DNA from 3 places in the Mediterraneibacter sp. ICN-202921 genome. Region 3 is predicted to be linked to each of the others. Evidence: predicted binding sites of a transcription regulator. Region 3 holds the regulator's gene; each other region holds the start of a gene.
The links. The regulator Rex, encoded in region 3, represses fermentation and respiration genes when NADH is low (regulators of the CRP and FNR family bind a similar motif). The targets are predictions, from matches to a motif close to ATTGTTAANTANTTAACAAT.
Positions count from the first base shown of each region.

Region 1: the regulator Rex is predicted to act here: its motif matches at 3,193-3,212, upstream of gap (type I glyceraldehyde-3-phosphate dehydrogenase).
Region 2: the regulator Rex is predicted to act here: its motif matches at 6,143-6,162, upstream of WKT01_RS04935 (complex I 24 kDa subunit family protein).

Region 1 is NZ_JBBKBE010000010.1:13,336-23,593, forward strand. Features, by position in the region: gene tpiA (triose-phosphate isomerase) at 38-790, opposite strand; gene WKT01_RS09065 (phosphoglycerate kinase) at 819-2,012, opposite strand; gene gap (type I glyceraldehyde-3-phosphate dehydrogenase) at 2,100-3,113, opposite strand; gene WKT01_RS09075 (histidinol-phosphatase HisJ family protein) at 3,264-4,082, opposite strand; gene mnmA (tRNA 2-thiouridine(34) synthase MnmA) at 4,079-5,149, opposite strand; gene nifU (Fe-S cluster assembly scaffold protein NifU) at 5,149-5,592, opposite strand; gene nifS (cysteine desulfurase NifS) at 5,612-6,808, opposite strand; gene WKT01_RS09095 (RrF2 family transcriptional regulator) at 6,882-7,343, opposite strand; gene WKT01_RS09100 (polysaccharide biosynthesis protein) at 7,531-8,847, shown strand; gene WKT01_RS09105 (stage II sporulation protein M) at 9,159-9,698, opposite strand; gene WKT01_RS09110 (NUDIX hydrolase) at 9,751-10,258, opposite strand, start outside.
Region 2 is NZ_JBBKBE010000004.1:56,426-66,683, forward strand. Features, by position in the region: gene WKT01_RS04910 (transglutaminase domain-containing protein) at 35-2,386, shown strand; partial or broken gene WKT01_RS04915 (transposase) at 2,601-3,975, opposite strand; gene WKT01_RS04920 (DUF6612 family protein) at 4,145-5,530, shown strand; tRNA gene WKT01_RS04925 (tRNA-Glu) at 5,654-5,725, shown strand; tRNA gene WKT01_RS04930 (tRNA-Cys) at 5,778-5,849, shown strand; gene WKT01_RS04935 (complex I 24 kDa subunit family protein) at 6,190-6,663, shown strand; gene nuoF (NADH-quinone oxidoreductase subunit NuoF) at 6,668-8,554, shown strand; gene WKT01_RS04945 ([FeFe] hydrogenase, group A) at 8,567-10,258, shown strand.
Region 3 is NZ_JBBKBE010000001.1:74,367-84,624, forward strand. Features, by position in the region: gene ilvB (biosynthetic-type acetolactate synthase large subunit) at 1-852, shown strand, start outside; gene serC (3-phosphoserine/phosphohydroxythreonine transaminase) at 897-1,979, shown strand; gene WKT01_RS00370 (phosphoglycerate dehydrogenase) at 1,981-3,144, shown strand; gene WKT01_RS00375 (2-isopropylmalate synthase) at 3,357-4,745, shown strand; gene WKT01_RS00380 (GntR family transcriptional regulator) at 4,762-5,427, shown strand; gene WKT01_RS00385 (NADP-dependent isocitrate dehydrogenase) at 5,439-6,635, shown strand; gene WKT01_RS00390 (ABC-F family ATP-binding cassette domain-containing protein) at 6,812-8,746, opposite strand; gene WKT01_RS00395 (redox-sensing transcriptional repressor Rex) at 8,915-9,559, shown strand; gene WKT01_RS00400 (NAD(P)H-hydrate dehydratase) at 9,721-10,258, shown strand, end outside.

The DNA.
Region 1 (10,258 bases), on a different contig from region 3:
CATCAGCCAGGGAAACGGGTCCTTACCTTATTGCTTATTATTTATTATAGTTTACAATTTTGCCAAAATCCGCTTTCAAGGAAGCTCCTCCTACAAGACCGCCATCAATATCAGCCTGTGCAAATAATTCCGGAGCAGTCGCAGCGTTTACAGAACCGCCGTACTGAATACGAATTTCTTCCGCTGTAGCTTCATCATATATCTCTGCGATGCATGCGCGGACCCCTGCACATACTTCCTGTGCCTGTTCTGTCGTTGCAGTCTTTCCTGTCCCGATCGCCCAGATCGGCTCATATGCAATGACTGCTTTCTTTGCCTGTTCTGCAGTCACATTCTGGAAGCCTACTTTTACCTGCTGACGTATGAAATCCATGGTTACGCCCTGTTCTCTTTGCTCTAAAGTCTCTCCACAGCACATGATCGGCGTAATGCCATGCTCAAATGCTTTTAAGACTTTCTTATTCACATCTTCATTTGTCTCACCGAAATACTCTCTTCTCTCAGAATGTCCAAGTACTACATATTTCACACCTGCATCTACAAGCATTGCCGGAGAGATTTCTCCCGTATAAGCTCCGCTTTCTTCAAAATACATGTTCTCTGCACCAACCTGGATATTAGTTCCTTTACATGCTTCTACGACTGGTACGATATCGATCGCAGGAACACAAAACACAACATCTACTTCTTCATTTGCCACCAATGGTTTCAGTTCTTCTACAAGAGCAACTGCCTCGCTCGGTGTTTTATTCATTTTCCAGTTACCTGCGATAATCTTTTTTCTTGCCATCTTTTTCTCTCTTTCTTCTTTTATATTTTTATTTATCGTTAGCTGCCGCTACGCCCGGCAGTTCTTTTCCTTCCAGGAATTCCAAAGAAGCGCCGCCGCCTGTGGAGATATGTGTCATCTTATCTCCATATCCGAGCTGGTTTACTGCTGCCGCAGAATCTCCCCCGCCAATGATCGTAACTGCGTCTGTCTCTGCCAGTGCTTTTGCCACTACTTCTGTGCCATTTGCGAATTTAGGCATTTCAAAACATCCCATTGGTCCATTCCATACGACTGTCTTTGCTGTCTTTACTGTCTCTGCATACAATTTTGCTGTTTCAGGTCCTATATCCAGCCCCATCCAGCCATCCGGAATTTCATTCTGTGCAACAACTTTTGTATTTGCGTCATTCGAAAAATCATCTGCGATCACTGAATCTACTGGAAGGAGCAAGTTCACGCCTTTTGCTTTTGCCTTCTCGATCATATCCAGCGCATACTGGCAATAATCTTCTTCCAGAAGTGATTTTCCAACCTTACCGCCCTGGGCTTTGCTGAATGTGTAGCACATTCCGCCGCCGATGATCAACGTATCTACTTTTTCCAACAGATTTTCAATAACAGAGATCTTACTGGAAACCTTAGAACCTCCTAAGATCGCTACGAATGGTCTCTCCGGATTTTCCACTGCATTGCCAAGGAAATCGATCTCTTTCTGCATCAAATATCCTACAACTGCCGTATCTACATACTTTGTAACTCCCACGTTAGAGCAGTGTGCTCTGTGAGCTGTTCCAAATGCATCATTTACGAATACGTCACACAAGGATGCCAGTTCTTTTGAAAATTCTTCTCCGTTCTTTGTCTCTTCTGCTCTGTAACGGGTATTTTCCAAAAGGATGATCTCTCCATCTTTCATCGCTTCTGCCGCCGCTTTTGCATTTGGACCTACGACTTCCGGGTCTGCCGCAAATTTCACTTCCTGTCCGAGAAGTTCTGTCAGTCTTGCTGCTACCGGCGCCAAGGACAGCTCTGGTTTCGGCTCACCCTTCGGCTTTCCAAGATGAGAACAAAGAATAATCTTTCCTCCGTCAGCTACCAGCTTTTTAATTGTAGGAAGTGCTGCCACCAGACGGTTTTCATCTGTGATCTTGCCATCGATCAACGGTACATTGAAATCACATCTTACAAGTACTTTTTTTCCTTTTACATTAATATCATCTACTGATTTTTTATTAAGCATTGTCGTTTGCCTCCTGATTTTCCTTAAATAAAGAAGTCCGGCCCAAATAAGACCGGACCCTTTGTGAGTCAATTTCTTTTTTTCGGATTACAGTAATGTTCCGAAGTGTTTGATCGTTCTTACCATCTGGCTTGTGTAAGAATTTTCATTGTCATACCATGAAACAACCTGTACTTCTGTTGTACCATTTTCCAATGGAAGAACCATTGTCTGTGTAGCATCGAATAAAGAACCATATCTCATGCCGACAATATCGCTGGATACGATCTCATCTGTGTTGTATCCAAAAGATTCATTAGCTGCTGCTTTCATAGCTGCATTGATCTGATCTACTGTAACATTTCCTTCTACGACTGCTGTCAGAATAGTTGTAGAACCTGTCGGAGTTGGAACACGCTGTGCGGAACCGATCAGTTTTCCATTCAGTTCTGGAATAACAAGACCAATTGCTTTCGCTGCGCCTGTGCTGTTTGGAACGATATTGCATGCTGCTGCACGAGATCTTCTTAAATCTCCTTTTCTCTGTGGTCCATCCAGTGTCATCTGATCGCCTGTATAAGCATGGATCGTACACATAATACCAGATTTAATCGGTGCCAGGTCATTCAATGCTTTTGCCATCGGTGCCAGACAGTTTGTTGTGCAGGAAGCTGCTGAAATGATATTATCTTCCTTTGTCAGCTTCTCGTGGTTTACATTATATACAATTGTAGGAAGGTCATTTCCCGCCGGAGCAGAGATAACAACTTTCTTTGCACCTGCGTCAATGTGAGCCTGTGCTTTTGCTTTGGATGTGTAGAAGCCTGTACATTCCAGAACTACATCTACGCCGATTTCACCCCAAGGAAGTTCTTTTGCGTCTGCTTTTGCGTAAATCTTGATTTCTTTTCCATCTACAATGATAGAATCTTCACCTGCTTCTACTTTATCAGCCAGTTCATATTTTCCCTGTGTAGAGTCATATTTTAATAAGTGAGCCAGCATTTTCGGAGATGTCAGATCGTTGATCGCAACAACCTCATATCCTTCTGCTCCAAACATCTGTCTGAACGCAAGACGTCCGATACGTCCAAAACCATTAATCGCTACCTTTACTGCCATGATTAATTCCTCCTAAAGTTTTAAAAATTGTTGACCGTCTTCCCGGTCTTTATTGCAAATCTCCAACAAGCCCCTAAACTTTGTTAAAGATTCATCAACTAGACTCATTGTACTAAAACAAGAACAAAAATTCAAGTACTAAATATATTTTTATGGAACATGTTTAAAAATCGGCATTCTTTCTTTAAATTCTGTATAATATTCAAATCCACAGGCCTTTAAGATTGCCCCCGCCTTCCTGAAATCATAGGCGATATGTTCCGGGCAATGCGCGTCAGCCCCGATCGTAACGATCTCTCCACCCAGCTCCTTATATCTTTTCAATATATCCGGATGTGGATGTGCAAATCCCAAGCCATATTTCATTCCCGCCATATTCATTTCCAATCCCTTGCCCTGCGCGATAATTTTTCTTAAAATCTCGTCTATATATTCCGCAAATCTTCTATATGAATATTCCTGTATGCCATATGTTCCATACCGCACTACATAGTCCAGATGGCCCAAAACATCAAAATCTTTCACCATTTCTATATTTTTTAATGTTGTGATAAATGTCTGCTCATACGCTTCTCTGTCTGTCTGTCCTCGAAATATTTCTCCATAATAAGGATCGCTGCCATTTACTACATGCACAGAACCAAGCACAAAATCAAAAGGATAACTGTTTACCAATTTCTCATAATATTCACCCAAATGCGGCTGGAGCCCCAGTTCAATCCCGATACGTATTTCTATCCTTCCGGCATATTCCTGCTGCAGTTCTCGCAATATACGGAAGTATTCTTCCACATCGAACACAAAATCATCTTCTGTGTCATCCTCTTGTATAGGATAATCCTTATCGTTATGATCTGTGATACAAATGGTCCGCATCCCCTTTTTTAGCGCTCCTTCTATCATTTCACGGGCGGAAGCTTTACAGTCTCCCGAAAATGCTGTATGCATATGAAAATCACTTCGTATCATAATATGGTTCCCCCCCCTAAAACATAATCGTCCTGGTAAAAGACAACTGCCTGTCCGGGAGTGACCGCCCGCTGTGGTTCCTCAAAAGTACAGAGCACTTCTTCGTCATTTATTTTTTCTACCGTACACCATGCTCCCTTATGATTATATCTTATTTTCGCAAAAACATGCATAGGTTCTCTTAGATCTTCTACAGCCATAAAATTCAGCTGGTTCGCACGCAATGTATAGGTCAATGACTGTTCATATGTTCCGACCACTACTTCGTTCGTCTCCGGACGTATCTCCAACACAAAAGCCGGATACCCAAGTGAAAGTCCGAGTCCTTTTCTCTGTCCCACTGTATAATGTATGATGCCCTTATGCCTTCCCAAGACTTTTCCTTCTGCAGATACAAAATTCCCTTCCGCAATCGGTCTGTCTGTATTTTCTTTTATATAGGACGCATAATCACCGTCAGGGACAAAGCAAATATCCTGACTGTCCGGCTTGTCTGCCACTGTAAGATGTATTCTGGAAGCAATCTCGCGTATTTTTTCTTTACTGTAGGCGCCTACCGGCATCAACGTCCTCCTCAGCTGCTCCTGGGTCAGGTTATAAAGTGCATAGGTCTGATCCTTTTTCAGATTTTCAGAACGTCTCAGTGTAAAACGCCCGTTTTCCAGACGTTCTATACGCGCATAGTGTCCTGTCGCTATATAATCAGCACCGATCGCAAGGCTTCTTTTTAAAAGAGATTCCCATTTAACATACCTGTTGCAGGCAATACATGGATTAGGTGTTTTTCCCTGCAAATATGCATGTACGAAATAATCGATCACATTTTCTTTAAATTCCTCTTTAAAATTCATCACATAATAGGGGATATCTAACGCCGCCGCTACCCGCCTCGCATCATCCACCGCACGCAGCCCGCAGCAGCCTGCATTTTCTTCCATAACTGCCTGTTCTTCGTCCTGCCATATCTGCATGGTTACTCCGATCACTTCATATCCCTGTTCTTTTAAAAGATAGGCCGCAACTGAAGAATCCACGCCTCCGGACATTCCCACCACTACTTTGCTCATCAGTATTCTTCTTCCTCTGCTTCCTCATCCTCATGGATATCTGATTTCGGTTTTTTCAAACCTTCGATTTCAATCCCGTTCTTCTGCGCATAATCCCACAATGCCGCATGGATCGCTTCTTCTGCTAAAAGAGAACAATGCACTTTCACCGGCGGAAGTCCATCAAGTGCTTCCATCACTGCTTTGTTTGTCACTTGAAGCGCCTCGTAGATTGTTTTTCCTTTCACCAACTCCGTTGCCATGCTGCTAGTCGCCACAGCCGCTCCACATCCAAACGTTTTAAACTTCACATCTCGAATCACTTGCTCATCGTCTACATCCAGATAGATCCGCATAATATCCCCACATTTCGCGTTGCCGACAGTACCTACCCCACTTGCATTTTCAATTTCTCCTACGTTCCTTGGATTCTGGAAATGATCCATTACTTTCTCTGTATACATATTTATACCTCCTGATTTTTTATATTGATTCATTTGCGTGTTTCTTTACAAAATCTTCATAAAGCGGGGACATACTGCGCAGATGGGCTACAATCTTTTTCAGTTCCTCCACCACATAATCCACATCTTCTTTGGTGATATCCGCGCCCAATGTCAGCCGTAAAGACCCATGCGCTATCTCATGAGGAAGCCCGATCGCAAGAAGTACATGGGAAGGGTCTAAAGACCCTGATGTGCACGCGGAACCACTGGATGCACAGATTCCTTTCATGTCCAGCATGATCAGCAGCGACTCTCCTTCGATAAAACGGAAACTAAAATTTACATTGTTCGGCAGCCTTTTTACCCTGTCTCCATTCAGTCTACAGTAAGGGATCTCCTTTTCAATCTTATCAATCAGATAATCCCTTAGCTTTCTTTCCTGCGCTGTCCTTTCTTCCATAGAATCCGCTGCCAGCAACGCTGCTTTGCCAAGACCTATGATCCCCGGTACATTTTCTGTGCCGGCACGACGCTTTCTTTCCTGTGAGCCGCCGTGGATAAAAGAACGGATCTTCACACCTTTTCTGATATATAAAAATCCAATTCCTTTTGGTCCGTTCAATTTATGTCCGCTGGCGCTTAACATATCGATATGGCATTCTTCTACATTGATCGGAATCTGGCCAAACGCCTGCACCGCATCTGTGTGGAACAAAATACCATGGTCATGAGCGATCTTTCCGATTTCTTTGATCGGCTGGATAGTGCCGATCTCATTATTTGCAAACATGATCGAAATCAAGATCGTATCTGGACGGATTGCTTTTTCCAGATTCTGTACATCTACAATTCCGTTTTCATCCACATCCAGATATGTCACTTCAAATCCATATTGTTTCTCCAGATATTCACATGTGTGCAGGATTGCATGGTGTTCTATCTTACTTGTTATGATGTGTTTTCCCTGCTTTCTATATGCTTCCGCGGCAGCTTTCAGCGCCCAGTTATCACTTTCCGTTCCTCCCGCTGTAAAGTAAATTTCATTTTCCTTTGCTCCTAATATAGAAGCAATTATTTCCTTCTGCTCTATGATCCGTTCTTTATTTTGAGAAGCAAACCCATAGACGCTGGATGGATTTCCAAAATATTCCGTAAAATAAGGAAGCATTGCTTCTACTACTTCCGGCGCTGTTTTTGTCGTCGCTGCGTTATCTAAATAAATAAATTTTTCCATCGTATTTTTCTCCTTCTTGCTGCATTGTCATTTACACTATCTTTTAGAATATCGTTTCTGCTTCTCGCTATTCCTAATTGCCACATTCTGTTTTTGACACCCTATCTGCCGTATGCTGCTTCTTTTTGCTTTCCTCCACAAGCTGCTCCAATTTTATTTCATCTACAGCCTGGTTGATACTCTCATTGATCCGCTGCCATACATACTTCGTTACACAGATATCAGATGCGCTGCACCCATTTCCCGGCTCCAGACCCGCGCACTCGACCGGCTCCAAGCTTCCTTCCAACGCTCTTAACACCTCACCGACTGAGATTTCTTCCATAGGTTTTGCAAGAAGATACCCTCCTGCGGCTCCACGGATACTTTCTACGATCCCCGCCTTTTTTAATTTTGCCATCAATTGCTCCAAATACCGTTCTGAAATATCCTGCCGGCCAGAAATATTCGTTATAGATACCGGGCCATTTTCACTGTACTGCGCAAGATCGATCAACGCTCTAAGCCCATATCTTCCTTTTGTCGATAATTTCAAATTCTCACCTTCTTTATGAATGCCTGCTGTAACTTTTTTATTCGCCTGCTTCTGTGGTAAAATGATTGTTCATTTGTATTCCCTATTATTTCACTAGGATTTTCATCTGTAGAATATCATCTGCTTTATGTTCTGTCAAGACAGAACTGTGAATATGTTGTAAAAAGTATATATTTTAGGAGATTTTATGGCAAAAAAACATGCTTTTATCCGAGGAACCATAGTTCTGACCATTACCGGTCTTTCCACACGATTTATGGGCTTTTTCTACCGTATCTTTTTGAGCCATGCTTTTGGCGAGGAAAATGTCGGGCTTTACCAGCTGATCTTTCCTGTCTATACACTGTTCATCTCTCTTTCATCCGCAGGATTCCAGACATCTATATCCCGCACCGTAGCACGAAAAATGTCTCTTGGAAGGCCGAAAGAAGCAAAAAATGTACTGTTATCCGGCTTGATCTTCTCCTGTTCTCTTGCCTTTGCAGGATTATTATTTATACAGGCCAACTCCGCTTACATAGCAGAAGTTTTTTTAGGCGATCCCAGATGTAGACTTCTTCTGACTGCTTCCTCTTATGCGCTTCCCTGCAGCGCTGTCCACAGCTGTATCTGCGGATACTGTTACGGACTGAAACAAACAAAAATCCCAGCTCTTTCCCAATTAATAGAACAAACTGTCCGCATCGCTTCTGTTGCTCTTTTGTATATTTATCTTCAAAGACAGGGAACAACTCCTTCTGTCCTAATTGCTGTATCCGGTCTTGTTGCCGGAGAATTCGCAGCTGCCCTATATTCCGCAAAGTCTCTATGGGGACGGCATTGGCGCCTTCCTCGTTTTGCCTTTGACAAAGCAGCGGATAACACAAAAGAACTGCTTCTACTTTCGCTTCCTTTAACTGCCAACCGGCTTTTTGTTACTCTTTTGCAGAGTATAGAGGCTGCTGCTATCCCCAACTGTCTTAAACTCTATACCCACAGTGCCTCACAATCACTGCGTATATATGGTGTACTGACAGGAATGGCGCTCCCCTGCATCTTATTTCCCTCTGCGCTTACCAATTCTGTCTCTATTATGCTGATGCCCGCTGTCGCCGAAAACCAAGCTGCCGGACATGATAAAAAACTATCCGAACTCATAAAAAAAGCAGCCGGCTCCTGTTTTATACTCGGACTCGCCTGCTGTCTCTTCTTTCTACTATTCGGTTCCTTTATCGGTTCTTTTATCTTTCGCAGTTCTGCTGCTGGGAAATTTATCGTCACCCTCGCCTGGATCTGCCCTTTCCTTTATGTAAACGGAGCTTTTCTAAGTATCATAAACGGCTTAGGCAAAACAACTTTCACTCTCATTATCAATTTGATCGGTCTGGGCGTACGTATCGTGAGCGTGTTTGCCGCTGTCCCCCTATATGGCATACAAGGCTACTTATGGGGATTGCTTGCAAGCCAGTTTCTAGTAACACTGTGCGCAGTACTTATATTAAAATGGAAGGATAAATTTAATTGACGAACTGTATTCGGAACGCTCCTGTCAATGCCTGTTTATCTAACACAATGTTTCTTCGCTGTCTCTTCCAATTAGAAGTTTCACTTCACTGCCAAAAGGCAGATTCCACAATTAGATTTTAGAAAAAAAGACAACTTCACGCTGTTATATATCTCCAATCGGAAGGAAATGCACACTTCTGTTTGGAAATGCGCAGCAGCGTGAAGTCGATTTTTTACGTTTTGAATATAAACTTAAATGTGGAAGGCAGCGTTGGCTCAATTCCGCTTACGCTTCATTTTGTACTGTTTGTTGTTTCATTAAATCTCTACTTATAATGTTGACAAAAATGCTTCTACTAATATGGGATTTACATAGGCTTCTACAATGATCCCTATAAAAATCATAGAGGATACAAACACTGTTTTTTGAGAATTCCAATGATTCTTTGGATAGGAATAACAATACCAAAGTAAAACGAGATAAGCGGGGATATAAAATAAAAATTGCGGCAGGATCCCAACCATACACAGTAAACTACCTTTGATCCCTAACTCCAGCACTGCCGCTGAAAGCAGGATTCCGCTAGAAATGCCCGTCCACACTAAGAATAGTACCGCCGCGATTTTTCTGACTCGTGTAAATGAAATCCCCAGCAGCAACAGAAACGGAAGCACTCTTACTCGGAGCAAATACCATATATATTCTTCTATCACGATCTCCACATTTCCAAATTGTTTCAAAAAATAGTCACTGAAGATCCCAGGTTCTGCCACATAATGCTTTGCAAGCAGATTGATATAAAAAATACCAATCAAGAATCCAGGCATAAAAAATATGAAAAGCTGCTTTCTCGTATGAAGTATCTTCACAAAGTGTGCCTCCTATCGTTGAGATATTTCATTATATGCCCGAACCGCCTATTTATTCTTTTTTTCTAAATTTCACATCATACGCGAGAAGTGCAGAAATCGTCTTCGCATCTTCAATTTCTCCCGTAAATATTTTCTCTTTTAATTCCTCCATTGTATATGCTTTTATTTCTATGAATTCATCTTCATCTAGCTTTTGTCTGGATGGCATCAAATCTTCCGCTACATAGACTTCTATTTTTTCATTACAAAACGCTACCGTTGTGCGTATAGTGAGCAGCCATGTAAGATGTTCACTCTTATATCCGGTTTCTTCCTCTAATTCTCTTGAGGCGCAGAAAATTCCCGGCTCCTCCGTGCTGTCCAGCGCACCTGCCGGAATCTCCAATGTGTACCGTTCCAATGCATTCCTATATTGCCTAACCATCAGAATTTTCCCGTCTTTGGTGACAGGCACAACTGCAGCCGCGCCTTTATGGTTAATAAAATCCCAAACCGCTGTATGCGTTCCATCGATTTCCATCGTATCCTGGTAAAATTCTAAGATTTTCCCCTTGAAT
Region 2 (10,258 bases), on a different contig from region 3:
GGAATGGAACTAAAAGCAGCAGAGAGGTGAGAAAGTGAAAATAAAATATGCTAGATATATTTGTACGGCAGCAGCAGTCATGCTGATAACAGGATGTTCTGCCGGCGGCAGCACCGGAAATGACAGCACAAAGAAAAACGGCGCAGTCATGGAAACCAAGAAACTCGCAGAAAAGACGAAAGAGAAATATGTACAGGACGAGAAATATGAATATACAGAGCCTATAAAAGATGTAGGACGGGATGAGAAGCTGACGCTGCAAATGGGATTTGACATTAAAGGCGGAGAGTTTACAGAGTATACACAGATTGTAAATGTGTATAAAGATGCGCAGCTTACGCAGGCTGTCGGCTCCCATTTTGAGTGGGATGAGGAAACCCAGGTGCTGTCTGTCACACCGCCCAGATGGGAGACGGCGGGTATCGCCAGTATAGATCTGGGAGAAGAAGATCCAGGGTATCATCCGTCAGACGGCACATTGTTTGACAAGGGAGAATTAAATGACTGGGGCAATCTTCCTCAATATTATATGGTGCAGTATGTGGACTGCGAGACGGGAGAAGCGCTTGCCAAACCGAAGGTGACTGTTTTTAAAGTAAAGCATGAGGTGGAGAAGGCGCCGAAAGTTAATCTGACAATAAGTGAGGATGGAAAGCCTGTATTTACATGGAAACCTATAAAAGGGGCGGAGCGATATTATGTGATGTCTCTGGTCTATAATGAAGACAGCGGTTTCTCCGGGAGCGGTCTGGTGCGGGCAAGTACAGACGAAACAGAGTGGACACCGGAGTCTAACGGACAGTTTGTTACGTATGCGGTGTCTGAGGCAGACAGAAGCGAGCAATATTATATAGAAGAATATGGAGAGGGAACAGAAGCTATTCCGAGAAATTCGGAATACGATACGTATTACTGTGTGATCGCAGCGTCAGAGGATGGGACATCGGCGATCAGCAATACATTTGATGTGAAGGATATAGCCAGGAAAGTTCCTTATACCGAAGAAGTGGGAATGAGTCTGTCGGAGGAAGGTTCCAACTATACAGAAGGTTTTGAAGAAATGCCTGCGTATAAATGGGTCACGATGTGTGACGGGACACTGGTGCAAAAACTGGTGAATTATGATTTTGATAAAGCTAAGCAAAAGACAGAGACCTGGGGAGAATATGAGAAGGCAGATATGTCGGATCTAAGGCTGGTGGAAGTAGATATCGTAGAAATACCGTATACCATAGACGGTACGGATTTTACAGGCACAGTGGTTGTGGAAAATTACGACCCGGACACATGGGAAGAGGATTTGGAGGAAATACATAAACGGCAGGAAAAATTACGCGGCAAAGGCGGAGCTATTGATATTGAAATGACAGAGGAACAAGAGGAAGCGAAAGAGGACACAGAGCAAGTACAGGTTACGGAATATCCTGTCACGGCAAACAGCGCTTTGAGCGAGTACCTTGCCGTAAATATGATGAGCGGCAATATGGCGATCGATTTGTCTGAATTTCCGGAGAGCTCGGATCAGGAATATTTACTGGATGCCTGGGAGGAAGCTGTTTATCAGAATCCAATGGTGTTAGGCGTACAAAGCGCTTCAATCTCTGCGGACGGAAAAACATTGTCTGTGCAGTATGATATAGATACAGACGAGATTAGTCAAAAGCAGGAGAAAATTGCCGCTGAGGTCCAGAATGTCATAAAAGAGATCATTACAGAAGATATGACAGAATTGGAGAAAGAGCTGGCAATCAACCAATATCTGTGCGACACGGCAGAATATGATATGGATGCTCTGGAAAATGCAGAAGAAAATAATTTCGTCGGGGTGGATGAAAAATTTAACGATGCATTTACGCCATATGGTGTACTTTTAAACAAAAAAGGTGTATGCTCTAGTTATGCAGGCGCATTTAAACTTCTTGCGGATGCGGCAGGGTTGGAGAGTATCATAGTGACAGGAAATCTAGACGGCGATCTTCCGCATGCCTGGAATAAAGTAAAGATCGAGGGGCAGTGGCAGATTGTAGACAGTACGAATAATGATAATGAACTGATTTTCAATGCATTGTTGAATCTTCCGGATAATGCGGCGAAAAAAGTGCTGGTAGAAGATACACGATATGCATTGGATAGCAAAGTAAAAGAGTATGAGGCTTCTACCGATGAAAATGAATATTATCATATAGAAGAAAAATTTTATGGACAGGAAGAGATCGTGACCCCGGTAACAGAAGCATTAGAAGAAGAGGGGAGTGCAGTTTTCAGGACGGATTATAACCTTAATGACGAGGAATTTATGGAAATTGCTGAACAGGTTATCACCCAATATGGAAGCAGTGATGTAAGCGGCACATATTGGATGGGAGTGATATATTTAACTAACTAATAGGTAATTGCGAAACAAGTCCGCAATCCTGATTAAAAACAGGCAAAGGATCCTGTCATGCAGGATTCTTGAGATAGGAAGTGAAAATCGTTCATTTCTTGGCACAACAAATAAACCTCATGGGCTTATGAAGTTGGTAAGTCCTATGCTATGAGTGGTTTTAAACTTCGTATATATTGATGCTGGTGAATTTTATCAGCAACCATGACAGTTATTAACTGAGAAATTCCTGCAAGCAACAAATCTGCATGTAGTGTTTTCTCATTTTGGGTTTTACGACCGGCAATACAGAAACTGTCTTTAAAATGGTTGATTGATTTTTCAACGTTTACACGGATTTTGTAGGTCTCATCCCATTCTACGGAACCACGTTCCACACCGGGATAGGCACGCAGATTCTTTTCGGGGTAAATGTAAATCATTCTTCCACAGGAAGATGTGGTACAGGGGTTCTCACAGTGGCAGACACGGCGTTTCGTTTTGGTTTCGCGGTTGTATTCCCATTTCATTTTAGGGCATACAAACTTCATGCTGGGAAGTTTGCTTCTCAGATGAGATTTACTCCCTTCCCGTTTCATTGGAAGTGTGGAATCATGCGGACAGCAAGGAACACCATTTTCGTTGAAGGTGTAGCCATGTTCTTCCATTGATAGTTTTGTCCGGAGTGGAATCAATGCTTTTTCAAAGCCAAGATCATCCAAAAGGGCTTTGTAGATTTCAATGGTATCAAAAGCGGCATCGCCTAGAAAAGTTTTAGGGTTGATCAAAGGATGCTTCTGAAAGAAATCAATCAAAACAGGGAGCAGCGCCTTAGAGTCCGCAAGTGATTTATCTTCATCTGGCGAATCGGATTTCTTTTCAACAATGATATCAGGATGAGCATTTAGGAAATCTTTATTGTAGAAGGTAATATCGCGAACAATACCAAGACCATTCGTGACAATACCAAACTTATAGGCATAGCAGAAATGTCCGTTGATATACATCTGTTGGATAGCCGGGTTAGCAGCAGCGTGTGTGGGCATTGAGCCGTAAGCAGCTTTGTAAGGATCAAAGTTGTGAGCCTTTGCAAAGGCCTTTAACTGTTTTATGATACGGTTCGCGTATTTCGGATTATTTTCTGTCACCCATGCCTCAATTCCAGAAGTATCAAAGATGCTCATGGAAGCAAGGTTAGAATCAATACGTTGGCAGATCGGTTCAGTGATATCAACTAAGTGATCAAACATCGATTGTAAGTCCATAAGAAAGTCCTGTTTAAAACGGGTGAATTTTGAGGCATCAGGAACAACACGGAAGCCACAAAAATCCCGTAGTTCCTGAGAATATTTTAAAAATATGATCAGAAGAGTATCGGTCGGGATTGAGAAAATGCGCTGAATAAGGAGAGCCTTGATTATAGGATAAAGCTGATGCTTGCGAGGTCTTCCTGTAGAAGCGTGAAAATGAGTAACAAAAGAAACAGGAACAATTTCATCAAGATTAATGGTTTGGTCAAGTAGAGAAAGAAACTGATATTTGTCATTATCGAATTTATTTTGGCAATTTTCAAAAACTTCTGCCAAAGTGAGCTGCTTATATGTTATCATATAGGTACATCTCCTTTCGGGTGGTTGGTTTATAGTTTCTAGGCAACTCTATTTTACCACAATCCGTTGAGGAGATGTTTTGTTTTATAAAAGTTAAAATGCCGTATTTATGCGGCTTGTGGCGTTTCGCAAACGCCTAAACTAACTAAAAGGAAAAGGAGAAAAATCTATGAAGAAGTATGGGAAACGAGTAGCAGCGACGGGTATGGTCGCAGTAATGACAGCAACGCTGTTGTCCGGCTGTGGAACAAAGGCGACGCCGGAAAATTTATTTAAGGATATGTCCGAGAATATGAAGGACATCAAATCCGCACTTTGCAGCATGAATGTGGAAGCATCCTTAACAGACGGAACAGATACTATGGGAATAGGTATGGAACTGGATGTAGAGGCTACGAAGAAACCGGAAGCGGCACATATTGAAGGGGATATTTCTATAGATTTTAGTGGATCCAGTATGAGTACGCAGATGGAAGCGTATTCGATCAAGGAAGATGATACATATGTATCATACAGCATGATCGAAGATGAGTGGTCTAAGGAAGAAATGGACGAAAGCGAAATCGATGTGCTCAGCGAGAACATGTTTGGCGGTTTTGAAGATATGGCAGATGATTTTGAATTATCAGAAGATCTGACAGATGTAGAAGGGGAAGAATGTTTTGAACTTAAAGGAGAGATCAAAGGAGAAAGTTTAAACGGACTGTTCGATGAAGAGATGATGAGCTCATTCGGTTTAGACGGAGTCATGGATGAAGACGCTTTAGAAGATGTGACGATCCCATGTACGGTAGAAGTCTACAAAGAATCTATCCTCCCGGCAAGAGTGAACATAGACATGAAGGAAGTTATGGAATCTATGATGGGAGAAACCGGAGAAGATGTAGAAGTATCCGATTTCTATATAGAAATGACTTATGTAGAATATGATAAGGTAAAAGAGATTAAAGTTCCAGATGAGGCGAAAGAGGCAGTTTCCGGGGATGCGGCAGACGACTTTGACATGGACGAGGATGAAGGTACAGATAAAAAAGCAACGCCTGCGAAACAGAGCGGTAAACTGGGAGACAGTTGGGACAGCTATACAGTACAGATCAATGATACGGTGCTGACACTTCCTTGTGAGATGTCGGAACTTGAAGCGTTAGGTCTGACATTGGATACGAGCTACACACCGGCTAATTATATGGTCAATACAGGAGAGTATGAACTTGCCTATTTCATGGATGAAAATGGAAACCAGATCATGGTAGATGCTCTCAATACATCCGGTTCTGCGCTGGAATTAAAAGACTGCTTGGTTGGCGGGATTTCTGTAGATGATTATGGCTTGGAAAATGGCGGTATGACAGTGATCTTCCCGGGCGGAATCCAGATCGGCTCTACAGTAGAAGAAGTGACAGCAGCGTATGGTGCATGTGAAGATGTCTATGAAGGAGACTATATGGATATGTACAGCTGGTATGCAGAAGACAGTTACTATAACGGATGCGAGATTGATTTTGAGGCAGAGACAGGACTGGTTATGAGTATGTATATGGATCATCATGAATAGAAAAAGAGTTTAAGTAGATTTTTGAAAGAAACTTTTGAAAGAAACTTGAAAAAAAGGCTTGCAAAAGAGAAACATATATGCTAATATAAAAAACGGTCACTGCGGAAGCAGTGATTGTTTTGAGGCTCCGTGGTCAAGCGGTTAAGACATCGCCCTTTCACGGCGGTAACACGGGTTCGATTCCCGTCGGAGTCATTGATCGCATGTAAAAGGATGTAGACATCCTAAAGCAGCGGTTTTATGATAAGGCGCAGTAGCCAAGCGGTAAGGCGTGGGTCTGCAACACCCTGATTCACCGGTTCAAATCCGGTCTGCGCCTCTTAAAAGACCTGAAAACCTTGTGTTTTCAGGTTTTTTATTTTAGGTGCAGCCGGATGGTGTACGAAAGCAAAAAATGCTTCTTTTTGACTAGGTTTAAAATTCCCTACAGAGATCTAAGGCCGAGTGCCGTAAGGTTTCTATAGGGATTTTTTGCGTTTTTGTCCTCTGTAATACGGTTGAAAAAATTATAAAAAGCACAAAAAAATAGAGCAGATAAACAGTAATAATGTACTACAAAAAATACATAAAAACAGTTGAATATTATATAAGATTACCATATAATAATTTTTAATTGATAATTTTTTAACTATAATGTATGAAAATAAGGAGGGATCCCAATGTTAGACCAAAGCTATTATGACAAGACGGATGAGATTATTGCGGAACATGGCGCCGAACAGGCATCTCTCATTCCTATTATCCAGGATATCCAGGCAGAGTATCGTTATCTTCCGCCGGAACTCTTAGATTATGTGGCGGGAAAGCTTGGAATCAATGAAGCGAAAGCGTATAGTGTGGCTACATTTTATGAAAACTTTTCTTTTGAGCCAAAAGGGAAATATATCATTAAAGTCTGTGATGGGACAGCCTGCCATGTGCGTAAATCCATCCCTATTTTGGAACGTCTGTACAGTGAATTGGGTTTATCCAGTGAGAAAGCGACCACAGATGATATGATGTTTACTCTGGAGACAGTCTCCTGCCTTGGCGCCTGCGGGCTGGCACCTGTGCTGACTGTTAATGACAAAGTATACCCGGCTATGACTCCGGATGCCGCGGCAGAGCTGATTCATGAATTGAGAGGAGCATAAGCGTATGGAAAGAATAGAAAACAGAGAAATACTGGAGCAGATACGCCAGACTTCAAAGGCACAGATGGAAAACAGTAAGTGTAGAATCCTGATCTGCGCGGGGACAGGATGTTTAGCTGGAGGTTCCGGCAAAATTTATGAAAGAATGTGTGAATTAGTGAAGGATAATCCGGATGTAGAAGTACATTTTGGACCGGAAATCGCACATGGTGACGGCGAGATTGCTGTAAAAAAGAGCGGATGCCATGGTTTTTGTGAGATGGGACCGCTTATGAGGATCGAGCCTCAGGGGATCCTGTATACAAAAGTGCAGCTGGAAGACTGTGAGGAGATCTTCCACAGGACGATCGAAAGAGGGGATCCTATACGTCATCTTTTGTTTAAACAGGACGGGATCGAATATAAACGGCAGGAAGATATCCCTTTTTATAAGAAACAGACAAGAAACGTATTGAAAAACTGCGGACATATCGATGCAGAGCATATTCAGGAATATCTTTCTACAGGCGGCTATAAGGCTTTGGAAAAAGCGTTGTTTGAGATGACACCGGAGGAAGTGATACAGGAAATTTCAGATTCCAGTCTCCGGGGACGGGGAGGCGGTGGCTTTCCGACCGGATATAAATGGTCTCAGGTGGCAAGGCAAAAAGAAAAGACACGCTATGTTGTCTGCAACGGAGATGAAGGAGATCCGGGCGCTTTTATGGACAGAAGCATCATGGAAGGCGATCCGCATAAAATGATCGAAGGCATGATGATCGGCGCTTACGCGGTTGGGGCAAAGGAAGGGTATATCTATGTACGCGCGGAGTATCCTCTTGCGATCAGCCGTCTGAAGCTTGCGATCAGCCAGGCGGAGGAGTGTGGTTTATTAGGAGACAATATCCTGGGGACCGATTTTAGTTTTCGTCTACATATCAATCGTGGGGCAGGAGCTTTTGTCTGTGGGGAAGGAAGCGCCTTGACGGCTTCTATTGAAGGAAATCGAGGAATGCCTCGTGTAAAGCCGCCTCGGACAGTAGAACAAGGGCTATTTGGCAAACCGACAGTTCTGAACAATGTGGAAACCTTTGCGAATGTACCGATGATCATATTAGAAGGGGCAGATTGGTTTAAACGTATAGGACCGGAGAATAGTCCGGGGACAAAGGCATTTGCCCTGACAGGAAGCGTAAAACATACGGGATTGATCGAAGTGCCTATGGGAACAACACTGCGGGAAGTTATTTATGATATAGGCGGTGGAATAAAAGGGGACGGAGAATTTAAGGCAGTACAGATCGGCGGTCCCTCCGGCGGCTGTCTGATCACACCGCATCTGGATGTGCATCTGGATTTTGATTCTCTGAAAAAAATGGGGGCTATGATCGGTTCTGGCGGACTTGTTGTCATGGATGATCATACATGTATGGTAGAAGTAGCGCGATTCTTTATGAATTTTACACAGAACGAAAGCTGCGGCAAATGTGTGCCGTGCCGGGAAGGTACAAAGCGTATGCTGGAGATATTGGAAAGGATCGTAGCAGGAAACGGAAAAGTCGAAGATCTAGATCTTTTAGAAGAATTGGCGACAACGATCACGGATACAGCTTTATGCGGCCTTGGAAAGAGCGCGGCGCTTCCGGTTATGAGCACATTAAAATTGTTCCGTGAGGAATACATGGAGCATGTGGTGGAGAAAAAATGTGTTTCTCATACCTGTACGGCGATGCGCAGATTTATCATCAGTCCTGAACGCTGCAAGGGATGCTCCAAGTGTGCCAGAAACTGTCCTGTGGGCGCTATCAGCGGCAGGATAAAAGAACCATATGTAATCGACAACGAGAAATGTATTAAATGTGGCGCATGCGAGAGTGCGTGTGCGTTTGGCGCAATACATATTGAAGGCTAGGAGGACACGGACATGAGTTATATGATGATCAATAATAGAAGAGTAGAATTTACGAATGAAAAAAATGTTCTCTCCGTTATCCGGAAATCAGGGATCGACCTTCCGACTTTTTGCTATCATTCAGAACTTTCTACGTATGGCGCCTGCCGTATGTGTGTGGTGGAGGATGACAGAGGGAAAATATTCGCGTCCTGTTCAGAAACGCCGCGGGATGGAATGGTGATCTATACGAATACACCGAGGCTGCAGCATCATAGAAAAATGATCATTGAGCTGCTGCTTGCCTCTCACTGCCGGGATTGTACGACTTGTGCGAAAAACGGAGTCTGTACTTTGCAGAAGCTGTCCAGACAGTTGGGGATCATGGATGTACGGTTTGAAAATAATAAAAAACAGCTTCCTAAAGATACGTCCTCGGCATGTGTCATCCGTGATCCGAATAAATGTATTTTATGCGGAGACTGTGTGAGGACCTGTGAAGAAATCCAGGGACTGGGAATTTTAGATTTTGCATTTCGTGGTTCCAAGATGCAGGTAACGCCAGCGTTTAATAAGAATCTGTCTGAGACGGACTGTGTAGGATGCGGCCAGTGTCGTGCGGTCTGTCCGACGGGAGCGATCAGTATCAAACAAGATGTAGAACCGGTGTGGAAGATACTGGCAGATAAAAATGTACGTGTCGTGGCACAGATCGCGCCGGCAGTGCGTGTGGCAGTCGGAGATAAATTTGGAATCAAAAAAGGTGAAAATACATTGGGACGTCTTGTTGCCGCTCTGCGCAGGATCGGATTTGACGAGGTGTATGACACGAATTTTGGCGCCGATCTGACGGTCATGGAGGAATCGAAGGAATTAGTAGAACGCCTGGAATCCGGCGATGATCTGCCGTTGTTTACCTCTTGCTGTCCTGCATGGGTAAAATTCTGCGAGAAGAAATATCCTGAATTTAGGAAAAATATTTCTTCCTGCCGTTCTCCGCAGGAGATGTTCGGCGCTTTGCTCAAGGAAGAAGCCAAGATGAAAGCAGAGCAGGATCCAAGAAAGACCATGGTGGTATCCATCATGCCTTGCACAGCGAAAAAAGCAGAGATCACCAGACCGGAACACTTTACAGACGGTGTACAGAATGTAGATTATGTACTGACGACTACGGAAATTACGAGAATGATACAGGCAGCGGGGATCGATCTCGCACAGGTGAAACCAGAGGCATTGGATATGCCGTTCGGGCTTGCGTCCGGCGCAGGCGCGATCTTTGGAGTGACCGGCGGTGTGACAGAAGCTGTGTTAAGACGTCTGGTGAACAGCAACCGTGCGGAAGATTTAGAAGCAATCAGCTTTACCGGAGTCCGCGGGGCGGAGGGTATCAAAGAAGCGACAGTGCAGTTGGGCGGCAGAGAGGTGCATATAGCGGTCGTGAATGGCCTGCAGTGTGCTTCAGAAGTTCTGGATAAGATGAAAGCCGGTGAAGTGCAGTATGACTTTGTAGAAGTCATGGCATGCAAGAGAGGCTGTATCGCTGGAGGCGGACAGCCCGTGCCGATCGGACCGAGGACGAAGAAGGCGAGAATGGAAGGCATGTATAAGATCGACAGTACGGCGCAGATCAAATTGTCTAATGAAAATCCGATCGTAGCAACCGTGTATGAAGGAATTTTGAAAGGGAAAGAACACAAATTGCTGCATAACGAGATGCAGCAATAG
Region 3 (10,258 bases):
GGAGCCAGGTTCAGTGATCGCGTGACGGGAAATACAAAGAAATTTGCGCGGAAAGCAAAAATCTTGCAGTTGGATATTGATGCGGCAGAGATGAATAAAAATGTAGTCATTACCCAGGGGGTAACAGGGGATCTCAAAGAAACCCTGAAAAGAATCAATGAAAAGCTTCCGCAGCAGGCGCATTCTCAATGGCTTGCGCAGATACAGGAATATAAAGAAAAGTATCCTTTGAAATACCATCATGATACATTGACAGGTCCATTTATCGTGGAGGAAATCTACAGACAGACAAAGGGTGAGGCATTGATCGTAACCGAAGTCGGACAGCATCAGATGTGGGCGGCACAGTATTATAAATATACGGAGCCGAGAACATTTTTGACATCCGGAGGTCTTGGAACAATGGGATATGGATTAGGCGCATCTTTGGGCGCAAAATGCGGCTGTCCAGATAAAACGGTCGTTAATATTGCCGGGGATGGCTGTTTCCGCATGAATATGAATGAGATTGCGACAGCGGTACGGCACCATATTCCGATCATTCAAGTGGTTGTAAATAACCATGTACTCGGAATGGTACGTCAGTGGCAGGATCTATTTTATGATGAAAGATATTCGGCAACTGTGCTCAGGGATGGTGTCGATTTTGTAAAGCTTGCAGAGGCGATGGGTGCAAAGGGGATCGGGGTACAGACTAAGGAGGAGTTTGCAGAGGCATTTGCGACAGCGCTTAGTATGAATAGTCCGGTCGTTATAGACTGTCAGATCGACGCAGATGACAAAGTATGGCCGATGGTGGCTCCTGGTGCGGCTATCAGCGATGCATTTGATGAAGAAGATATGGAGGAGTAATTCCATTATCATAAAATAAATTATAAGTGCAGGAGGAAAAGAAAATGGGTAGAGTGTATAACTTTTCGGCAGGACCAGCAGTGCTGCCGGAAGAAGTCTTAAAGGAAGCTGCGGCAGAAATGCTGGATTATCAGGGAACAGGCATGTCTGTTATGGAGATGAGTCACAGATCTAAAGCGTTTGAAGAAATTATTCAGACAGCAGAGCGAGATCTGCGTGATCTTATGGGTATTCCGGATAATTATAAGGTGTTGTTTTTGCAGGGTGGAGCGTCCCAGCAGTTTGCGATGATTCCGATGAATCTAATGAAAAATCGTGTGGCAGATTATATCATAACAGGTCAGTGGGCAAAAAAAGCTGCCAAAGAAGCTGAAAAATATGGAAAAGTAAATCGGATTGCCTCCTCAGAGGACAAAACTTTTTCATATATCCCGGACTGTTCTGATCTTCCGGTTTCTGAAGATGCAGACTATGTATATATATGCGAAAATAATACAATCTATGGGACAAAGTATAAAGAACTGCCAAATACAAAAGGAAAAATACTGGTGTCAGATGTATCCTCCTGTTTTCTTTCAGAGCCAATTGATGTGGAAAAATATGGAGTCATTTACGGTGGCGTACAGAAAAATATCGGACCCGCTGGCGTTGTCATCGTGATCATACGGGAAGATTTGATCACAGAGGAAGTCTTACCTGGAACACCGACGATGCTTACATATAAAACACATGCAGATGCCGATTCTTTGTATAACACACCTCCGGCATATGGAATCTATATCTGTGGGAAAGTGTTTAAATGGCTGAAATCAATGGGCGGACTTTCTGTGATGAAAGAGCACAATGAAAAGAAAGCAAAGCTGCTCTATGATTTTCTGGATCAGAGTAAGTTATTTAAAGGCACTGTGGAAAAGAAGGATCGTTCTTTGATGAATGTACCATTTGTTACAGGTAATCCTGATCTGGATGCAAAATTCGTAAAGGAAGCAAAGGCGGCAGGTCTTGAGAATTTAAAAGGACACAGGACTGTAGGCGGTATGCGTGCCAGCATATATAACGCTATGCCGTACGAAGGCGTAGAGGCTCTCGTAGCATTTATGAAAAAGTTTGAGGAGGAGAATCTGTAAAATGTATGAATATCATTGCCTGAATCCGATCGCAGAGATCGGCTTGGAACAGTTTGGGGAAAAATATGTAAAAACAGAAAATATGGACGAAGCAGATGCGGTACTGGTACGAAGCGCTGCTATGCATGACATGGAATTCAGCGATCATCTAAAAGTAATCGCTCGTGCAGGCGCAGGAGTGAATAACATTCCTTTGGATAAATGTGCAGAAAAGGGAATCGTTGTATTTAATACACCTGGAGCAAACGCAAATGGTGTGAAAGAACTAGTGTTTGCAGGCATGCTGCTTTCTGCTAGGGATATCATCGGCGGGATCAATTGGGTTGAAGAACATGAAGAAGACGGAGATCTGGCCAAGATGACAGAGAAAAAGAAAAAGGTCTTTGCAGGTACAGAACTTGAAGGAAAGAAGCTTGGTGTGATCGGCCTGGGAGCTATCGGGGTACTGGTTGCGAATACAGCTACCCATTTGGGAATGGATGTATACGGATATGATCCATATATTTCTGTAGATACAGCATGGAAGCTGTCCAGAAATATCCATCATGCAAAGACAGTGGATGAATTGTATAAAGAATGCGACTATATCACGATTCATGTTCCGGCTACGCCAGATACAAAAGGTATGATCGATAAAGGCGCTATCAGTTTGATGAAGGAAAATGTAGTCATCTTAAATTTTGCAAGAGATGTTCTTGTAAATAGTGAGGATATGGTAGACGCTCTTGTGTCCGGCGCTGTAAAATGCTATGTCACAGATTTCCCTACACCGGAAATAGCCGGAGTAAAAGGCGCGATTGTTATTCCGCATCTTGGAGCCTCTACAGAAGAATCCGAAGATAATTGTGCACGGATGGCAGTTGCAGAAGTAATCGATTTTTTGGAAAATGGAAATATTGCGCATTCTGTAAATTATCCGGATTGTAATATGGGAACAAAAGGAGACGGAACACGTATCACAGTGCTACATCATAATATTCCCAATATGCTTGGACAGTTTACGGCATTGCTTGCTGGGGAAAATCTAAATATTACGCTTATGACAAATAAGAGCAAAAAAGAATATGCATATACAATGATGGATGTAGAAGCAGAAGTGCCGGCTGATCTGATAAAAAAATTTAACAGTATAGACGGAGTATTGAAAGTACGTATGATCCATTAGAAGAAAGAATAAAGGCGACCGTACCGGACAGTGATCTCACTGCCGGTGCGGTCTGTTTTATATAACGGCAAAAAGTGTCTGTACAATATACTGGAGTTGGTCAGAAAGAGGATATAAAAGGGAGTTATATTGTAGTTGACAAAAAATGTATAATTGTATACAATTATACAAGATAAAAGGGGCGGATATGCTCTGTGTGCAGGAGGTAAAAAGTGGAAGACAGAAAGGTATTTATGAATCAACATACAAATCTTTTAGAGCTGGAGGAATATATGTATCCTCTGGTAGATGTAGAAACACCAAATGTGTTTCGGAATTTATTCCGATATGATGAGATTCCAAAGATTGCATTCAATGATCGTATCGTGCCCCATCATATGCCAGATGAGATATGGATCACAGATACGACCTTCCGTGATGGGCAGCAATCCCGTGCTCCATATACGACGGAGCAGATTGTCACGATATTTGATTATCTGCATCGTCTTGGAGGTCCAAAAGGAAAAATCCGTCAAAGTGAATTTTTTCTTTACAGCAAAAAAGACAGAGACGCTGTATACAAATGTATGGAAAGGGGTTACGAATTTCCGGAAGTTACAAGTTGGATACGCGCCAGCAAAAAGGACTTTCAGCTTGTCAAAGAAATCGGTTTAAAAGAAACAGGTGTACTGGTGAGTTGTTCTGACTATCATATATTTTACAAGCTGAAAATGACACGACGTGAAGCAATGGAGCATTATCTGTCGGTTATCAGAGACTGTCTGGAGATAGGCGTACGTCCAAGATGTCATTTAGAAGACATCACTCGTTCAGATATTTATGGATTTGTGATTCCGTTTTGTGTAGAACTGATGAAATTAATGGAAGAATATAAAATACCAATAAAAGTACGTGTCTGTGATACAATGGGATATGGGGTGAATTTTCCAGGAGCAGTGATTCCACGTTCTATTCCGGGTATCATTTACGGACTGATGACACATGCAGGGGTTCCAAGCTCACTGATCGAATTTCACGGACATAATGATTTTTATAAGGCTGTCAATAATTCAACAACTGCATGGCTGTATGGCGCATCCGGCGTAAATTGTTCTCTATTTGGTATTGGGGAACGGACAGGTAATACTCCTTTGGAGGCCATGGTCTTTGAATATGCGCAGTTGAAAGGAACGCTGGATGGAATGGATACCAGAGTAATCACAGAACTTGCGGAATACTATGAAAAAGAGATTGGATACCATATTCCATCCAGGACGCCGTTTGTAGGAAAAAACTTCAATGTGACAAAGGCGGGGATTCATGCGGACGGCATGCTGAAAAATGAGGAAATATACAATATCTTTGATACAGAAAAATTCTTAGACCGCCCGGCGCTCGTATCTGTATCGAATACATCGGGGGCTGCGGGAATTGCTTACTGGATAAACGCTTTTTATAAATTGCCGAAAGAACGACAGGTAGATAAGAATTCCCAATTAGTATGCAAGGTAAAAGACTGGGTAGACAAAGAATATGAAGAAGGAAGAGTCACGGTCTTGACAGATGAAGAATTAATTGAGAAAATAAATACTATATGCGAAGAATTGCATATAACACTGTAAGCAGGAGGCTTTCGAAATGGAGGAATATCAGGAGTATTCTCTTGGCGGAAGAGTCTTTCAGAAAATCCGTGAGGATATTCTGAAAGGGAAGTATAAAGAACATGAGGAACTGCGGGAGAATACGATCGGAAAAGAATTAGGCGTAAGCCGTACCCCTGTACGGGAGGCACTCAGACAATTGGAACTGGAAGGACTTGTGACGATTATTCCCAATAAGGGGGCATATGTGACAGGGATTTCTTCAAAAGACGTAAAGGATATTTACATGATACGTTCCATGCTTGAGGGACTTTGTGCCAGATGGGCAACTGAAAATATTACAGAAGAACAGATGGAGGCGCTGGATGAAACAATTCTGCTGTCTGAATTCCATATGAAACGGGAGGGAACATATAATGTAGAACAGATCACGCTGTTAGACGGACGATTCCATACGATTTTATATGAGGCTTCAAACAGTAGGATATTGAGTCATGTTCTTATGGATTTTCATAAATACGTGCAGCCTGCGAGAAAATTTTCCGTTGTTTCAGAAGAAAGAGCAAGAAAATCTATACGAGAACATAAGCAGATCTTGCGGGCTATACGTGATAAAGATGCAAATATGGCAGAACAGCTGGCTAATGAACATATCCTGCATGTGATGCAGAATCTGAAAAAACAAGGATATGAAGATATTTAGGAGGAGAAAAAATGGAAAAAATCAAAATGACGACACCGTTAGTAGAAATGGATGGGGATGAAATGACCAGGATCCTCTGGAAAATGATCAAAGACAATTTGCTTGAACCTTATATAGATTTAAAAACAGAATATTATGATCTAGGATTACAGCACAGAAATGAGACAAATGATCAGGTTACGATAGATTCAGCAAATGCAACAAAAAAATATAAGGTTGCTGTTAAATGTGCAACTATTACCCCGAATGCGGCAAGGATGGATGAGTATGATCTAAAGGAAATGTGGAAAAGTCCAAATGGAACAATCCGTGCGATTCTGGATGGAACTGTTTTCCGTGCACCGATCGTGGTGAAAGGGATTGAACCATGTGTAAAGAATTGGAAGAAACCGATCACGATTGCCAGACATGCTTATGGAGATGTATATAAAGGAACAGAAATGAAGATCCCAGGAGCTGGAAAGGCAGAATTGGTATATACGGCAGAAGACGGCACACAGCAAAAAGAACTGATCCATGAATTTGACGGACCTGGGATCATACAGGGGATGCATAACATCAGTAAATCAATCGCAAGTTTTGCAAGAAGCTGCTTTAATTATGCTTTGGATACAAAACAGGATCTTTGGTTTGCAACAAAAGATACGATTTCTAAGAAATATGACCATACATTCAAAGATATTTTCCAGGAGATTTATGACGCAGAGTATGATGAAAAATTTAAAAAAGCAGGGATTGTGTACTTCTATACTTTGATCGATGACGCAGTGGCAAGAGTCATGAAGTCAGAAGGCGGATACATATGGGCATGTAAAAATTATGACGGAGATGTAATGAGTGATATGGTATCTTCTGCATTTGGCTCACTCGCCATGATGACGTCGGTCCTTGTATCTCCGGAAGGATATTATGAATACGAGGCTGCCCATGGAACTGTACAGCGCCATTATTATAAACATCTAAAAGGAGAGGAGACTTCCACTAACTCTGTGGCAACCATTTTTGCTTGGAGCGGAGCTTTAAGAAAACGCGGCGAATTGGATGGCAATAAAGAACTTATGGAATTTGCCGACAGACTGGAGAAGGCAACTATTGACACGATCGAATCCGGCTCCATGACAAAAGATCTAGCCTTGATCACAACGATTGAAAATCCAAATGTGCTAAACAGCGAAGAATTCATAAAAGCAATCGCTGAAAGATTATAAAGTTGCCGAAATTTTTTGCTCACATAAAACACATATTTCATGCATACACTTTTGCCGCTTAAATTCATATTTCTGTTAAAAAAATCGACTTCACACTGCTGCGCACTTCCAAATAAAGAGATTTATTTTCTTCCAATTGGAGATGTACAATAGCGTGAAGTCGTCTTTTTTCAAATCTAATTGAGGGATCCGCCTTCTGCAAGAGTTTCCCACTGTTCATATAGTTCTTCTAATGTACAGTCATTTTTATGCTTTTCTTCAGCGAGTTCCTGACAGCGGATGGAATTGGAATAGACATCTTCCTGCGTCATGAGCTGATCGATTATTTGGTTCCGTTGTTCCAGACATGTGATCTGTTCTTCTGTTTTCTTCAGATCATTTTTCCTTTTTCGTTCTTTTGCCTGCAATTCTTTTTGCTCTTGCCAGTTTAGTTTTGCATCAGAGGCTGTGCTTTGCGAATCTTCTCCGCCCGCAGCGTTAGAAGTCGGAGCATAAGCAGCAGTGAGTTCTTCTTTTTTTTCTAAATAATAATCATAATTTCCTATATAATTCACAAAAGTCTGATTGACCAATTCCAAAATGCGGGTCGCTGTCTGATTGATAAAATAGCGGTCATGAGATACATAGAGTACGGTGCCGGTATAGTCGTTGAGTGCATGCTCTAATATTTCTTTAGAGGTAATATCTAAGTGATTGGTCGGTTCGTCAAGAATCAGGAAATTTGCTTCTGACAGCATAAGTTTTGCCAATGAAACACGGCCTTTTTCGCCTCCGGATAGATTTCCAATGAGGTGGAAAACTTCATCGCCTGTAAACTGAAAAGCAGCCAGTGTATTTCGTATCTGTGTGTTTGTAAGCGCTGGATAGGCATCGGATATTTCATCAAATATGGTTTTCTCATCATGCAGTACATGATGTTCCTGATCATAATAACCGATTTTTACTTTGGAACCGAGAGTAAAAGAACCTTCGTCGGCAGGAATGACCTGGTTAAGTATTTTTAATAAAGTCGTCTTGCCGGTACCGTTATCTCCAATCACGGCAACATGTTCCCCGCGCTTTATTTCGAGATCGACTTTATGAAACAGTGTCTGTGAATCAAAGCTCTTCGATAATTGTGCAACGGAGAGTACGTCGTTGCCGCTGATACAGGACGGCTCTAATGTAAGATGCATCTGTGTGGCTGTCTGGACAGGCTTTTCTGCTGGTGTGATCTTTTCCAGCAGTTTCTCACGGCTTTCTGCGCGCTTGATGGATTTTTCACGATTAAAAGAACGAAGCTTTTCTATGACAGCCTGTTGATGTTTGATCTCTCTTTGCTGATTCAGGTATTCTTTTAATTGTGCATCCCGGATCTGCTGTTTCTTCTCTGCGTAAGCCTTATAATTTCCGACATACGTCCGGATCGTTCCCTGTTCGATCTCTACGACTTTTGTTACGACGCGGTTCAAAAAATACCGGTCATGCGAGATGATAAAAACAGCGCCGGTATAGTTTAAAAGATATGTCTCTAGCCAGGAGATCGAATTTAGATCCAGGTGATTGGTGGGCTCATCCAGCAAAAGAATGTCCGGCTGGGTAAGAAGCAGTTTTCCCAACGCAACACGGGTTTTTTGTCCTCCGGACAGGGTATCGGTCTGTTTAGAAAAATCTGCTTCCTGAAAACCAAGCCCTTTGAGAACTCCCGCAATCTCACTTTCATAGGCGTATCCGTTCATGGACTCGAATGTGGAGACAAGCCGGTTATAAGTTTCCAGCCTGGCATTTAAAGCATCTCCGGACAGTGTTTTAAGTTCTAATTCGATAGAACGGATCTGGTGTTCCATTTGGATCAGATGCGCTTTGGCTGTTTTGACTTCTTCATAAATCGTGTTTCCGGAAGAAAGCGTCTGATGCTGCGCGAGATAACCGATCGTTTTTCCTTTGGCAAGGACTACCTCCCCGCTATCAGCCGGTTCCTCTCCCATGATCATTTTGAAAATAGTAGACTTGCCGGCTCCGTTGATACCGACGAACGCCGCTTTTTCCCGTTCTTCAATATGAAAAGAGCCCTCTTTTACGATCAGATGTTCTCCAAAAGATTTATGAATATTATGACATGCGAGTATCATGAAACTCCTCCTGAAAGTATAGGTGTATATTTATGTATCCGTTGCGTTGTCTGACGCTGCATATGTAATCAATTATAACGAAAACCGAAGAAAATACAACTATAATTTGACATCATATTAACAATTTTATATAATAAAGCGTAGATTTAAGTTTGGAGGGCGATGACTGTGGAACAAAGAGAAATATCACGTGCAGTAATAGGAAGGCTGCCAAGATATTACAGATATTTAGGAGAATTGCTGGAGGCAGGAGTGGAAAGAATCTCTTCCAGTGATCTGAGCAAGAAGATGCGTGTAACGGCATCGCAGATAAGACAAGATTTGAACAATTTTGGTGGATTTGGACAACAAGGATATGGATATAATGTGAAATATCTATATACAGAGATCGGAAAAATATTAGGGATGAACAGAGAACATCCTATTATTATCATAGGAGCGGGAAATTTAGGGCAGGCACTGGCAAATTATGCTTCTTTTGAGAAAAGCGGTTTCATTTTAAAAGGATTGTTCGATGTAAACCCGCGCCTGGAAGGGGTTTCTATCCGTGGGATCCCGATCCGTATGATGGATGATCTGGAAGAATTTCTTCAAAAAAACGATATTGAGATCGCAATCCTCACATTGCCTAAATCTAAAGCAATCGAAGTGGCAGAACTTGTAATCGAGAATGGAATAAAGGCAATATGGAATTTTGCACACACGGATTTGAATCTTCCGGAGGATATAATTGTCGAAAATGTACACCTTTCGGACAGTCTGATGAAGCTTTCTTATAATATCAGCCGTTATAATGAAGAACATAAAAACTAGTGACGCTGTGTATAGTATGCAGCAGTGTATACATTTACAGGAATATGCAGGCAGAAACGTGTAATCAGGTTTTCCTTTTTACACGTTCTTTCATTTTAAGATGTGAAAGACAAGAAATGATTCTGCTGATTTTTATTTTTTAGGAAAGGCGGGGGAGTTATATGCGATATCTTCCAGACGGAGTATGGATGCAGAAAGCAGACAAACATACGATAGAAAAAATAGGGATCTCTTCTATGGTATTGATGGAACGAGCGGCTCTAAAGACAGTAGAAGTCATGGAGACAGAACAGATCAGGCTGGATAAGGCGCTGATCGTCTGTGGAAGTGGAAATAACGGTGGCGATGGCTTTGCCATAGCACGCCTTATGAAAGAGAAAGGGTATCTTCCGACGGTTGTATTTGCGGGACGTGAACAGTCTTTAAGCATGGAATGCCGTACACAGAAGGAAGTTCTGGAAAGGTTAGGGCTTATGTCATGCACAGAGATTCCGTCCAAAGAATATACTGTTGTAATAGACGCACTTTTCGGTGTGGGATTAAACAGGGATATACAAGGACACTATGTGGATATAATAGCGCAGATGAATCAGATATCAGCTAAGAAGGTTGCTGTTGATATTCCTTCCGGTATTCATGCAGAGAAGGGATGTGTGATGGGAAATGCATTTAAAGCAGACTTGACAGTTGCCTTTGCCT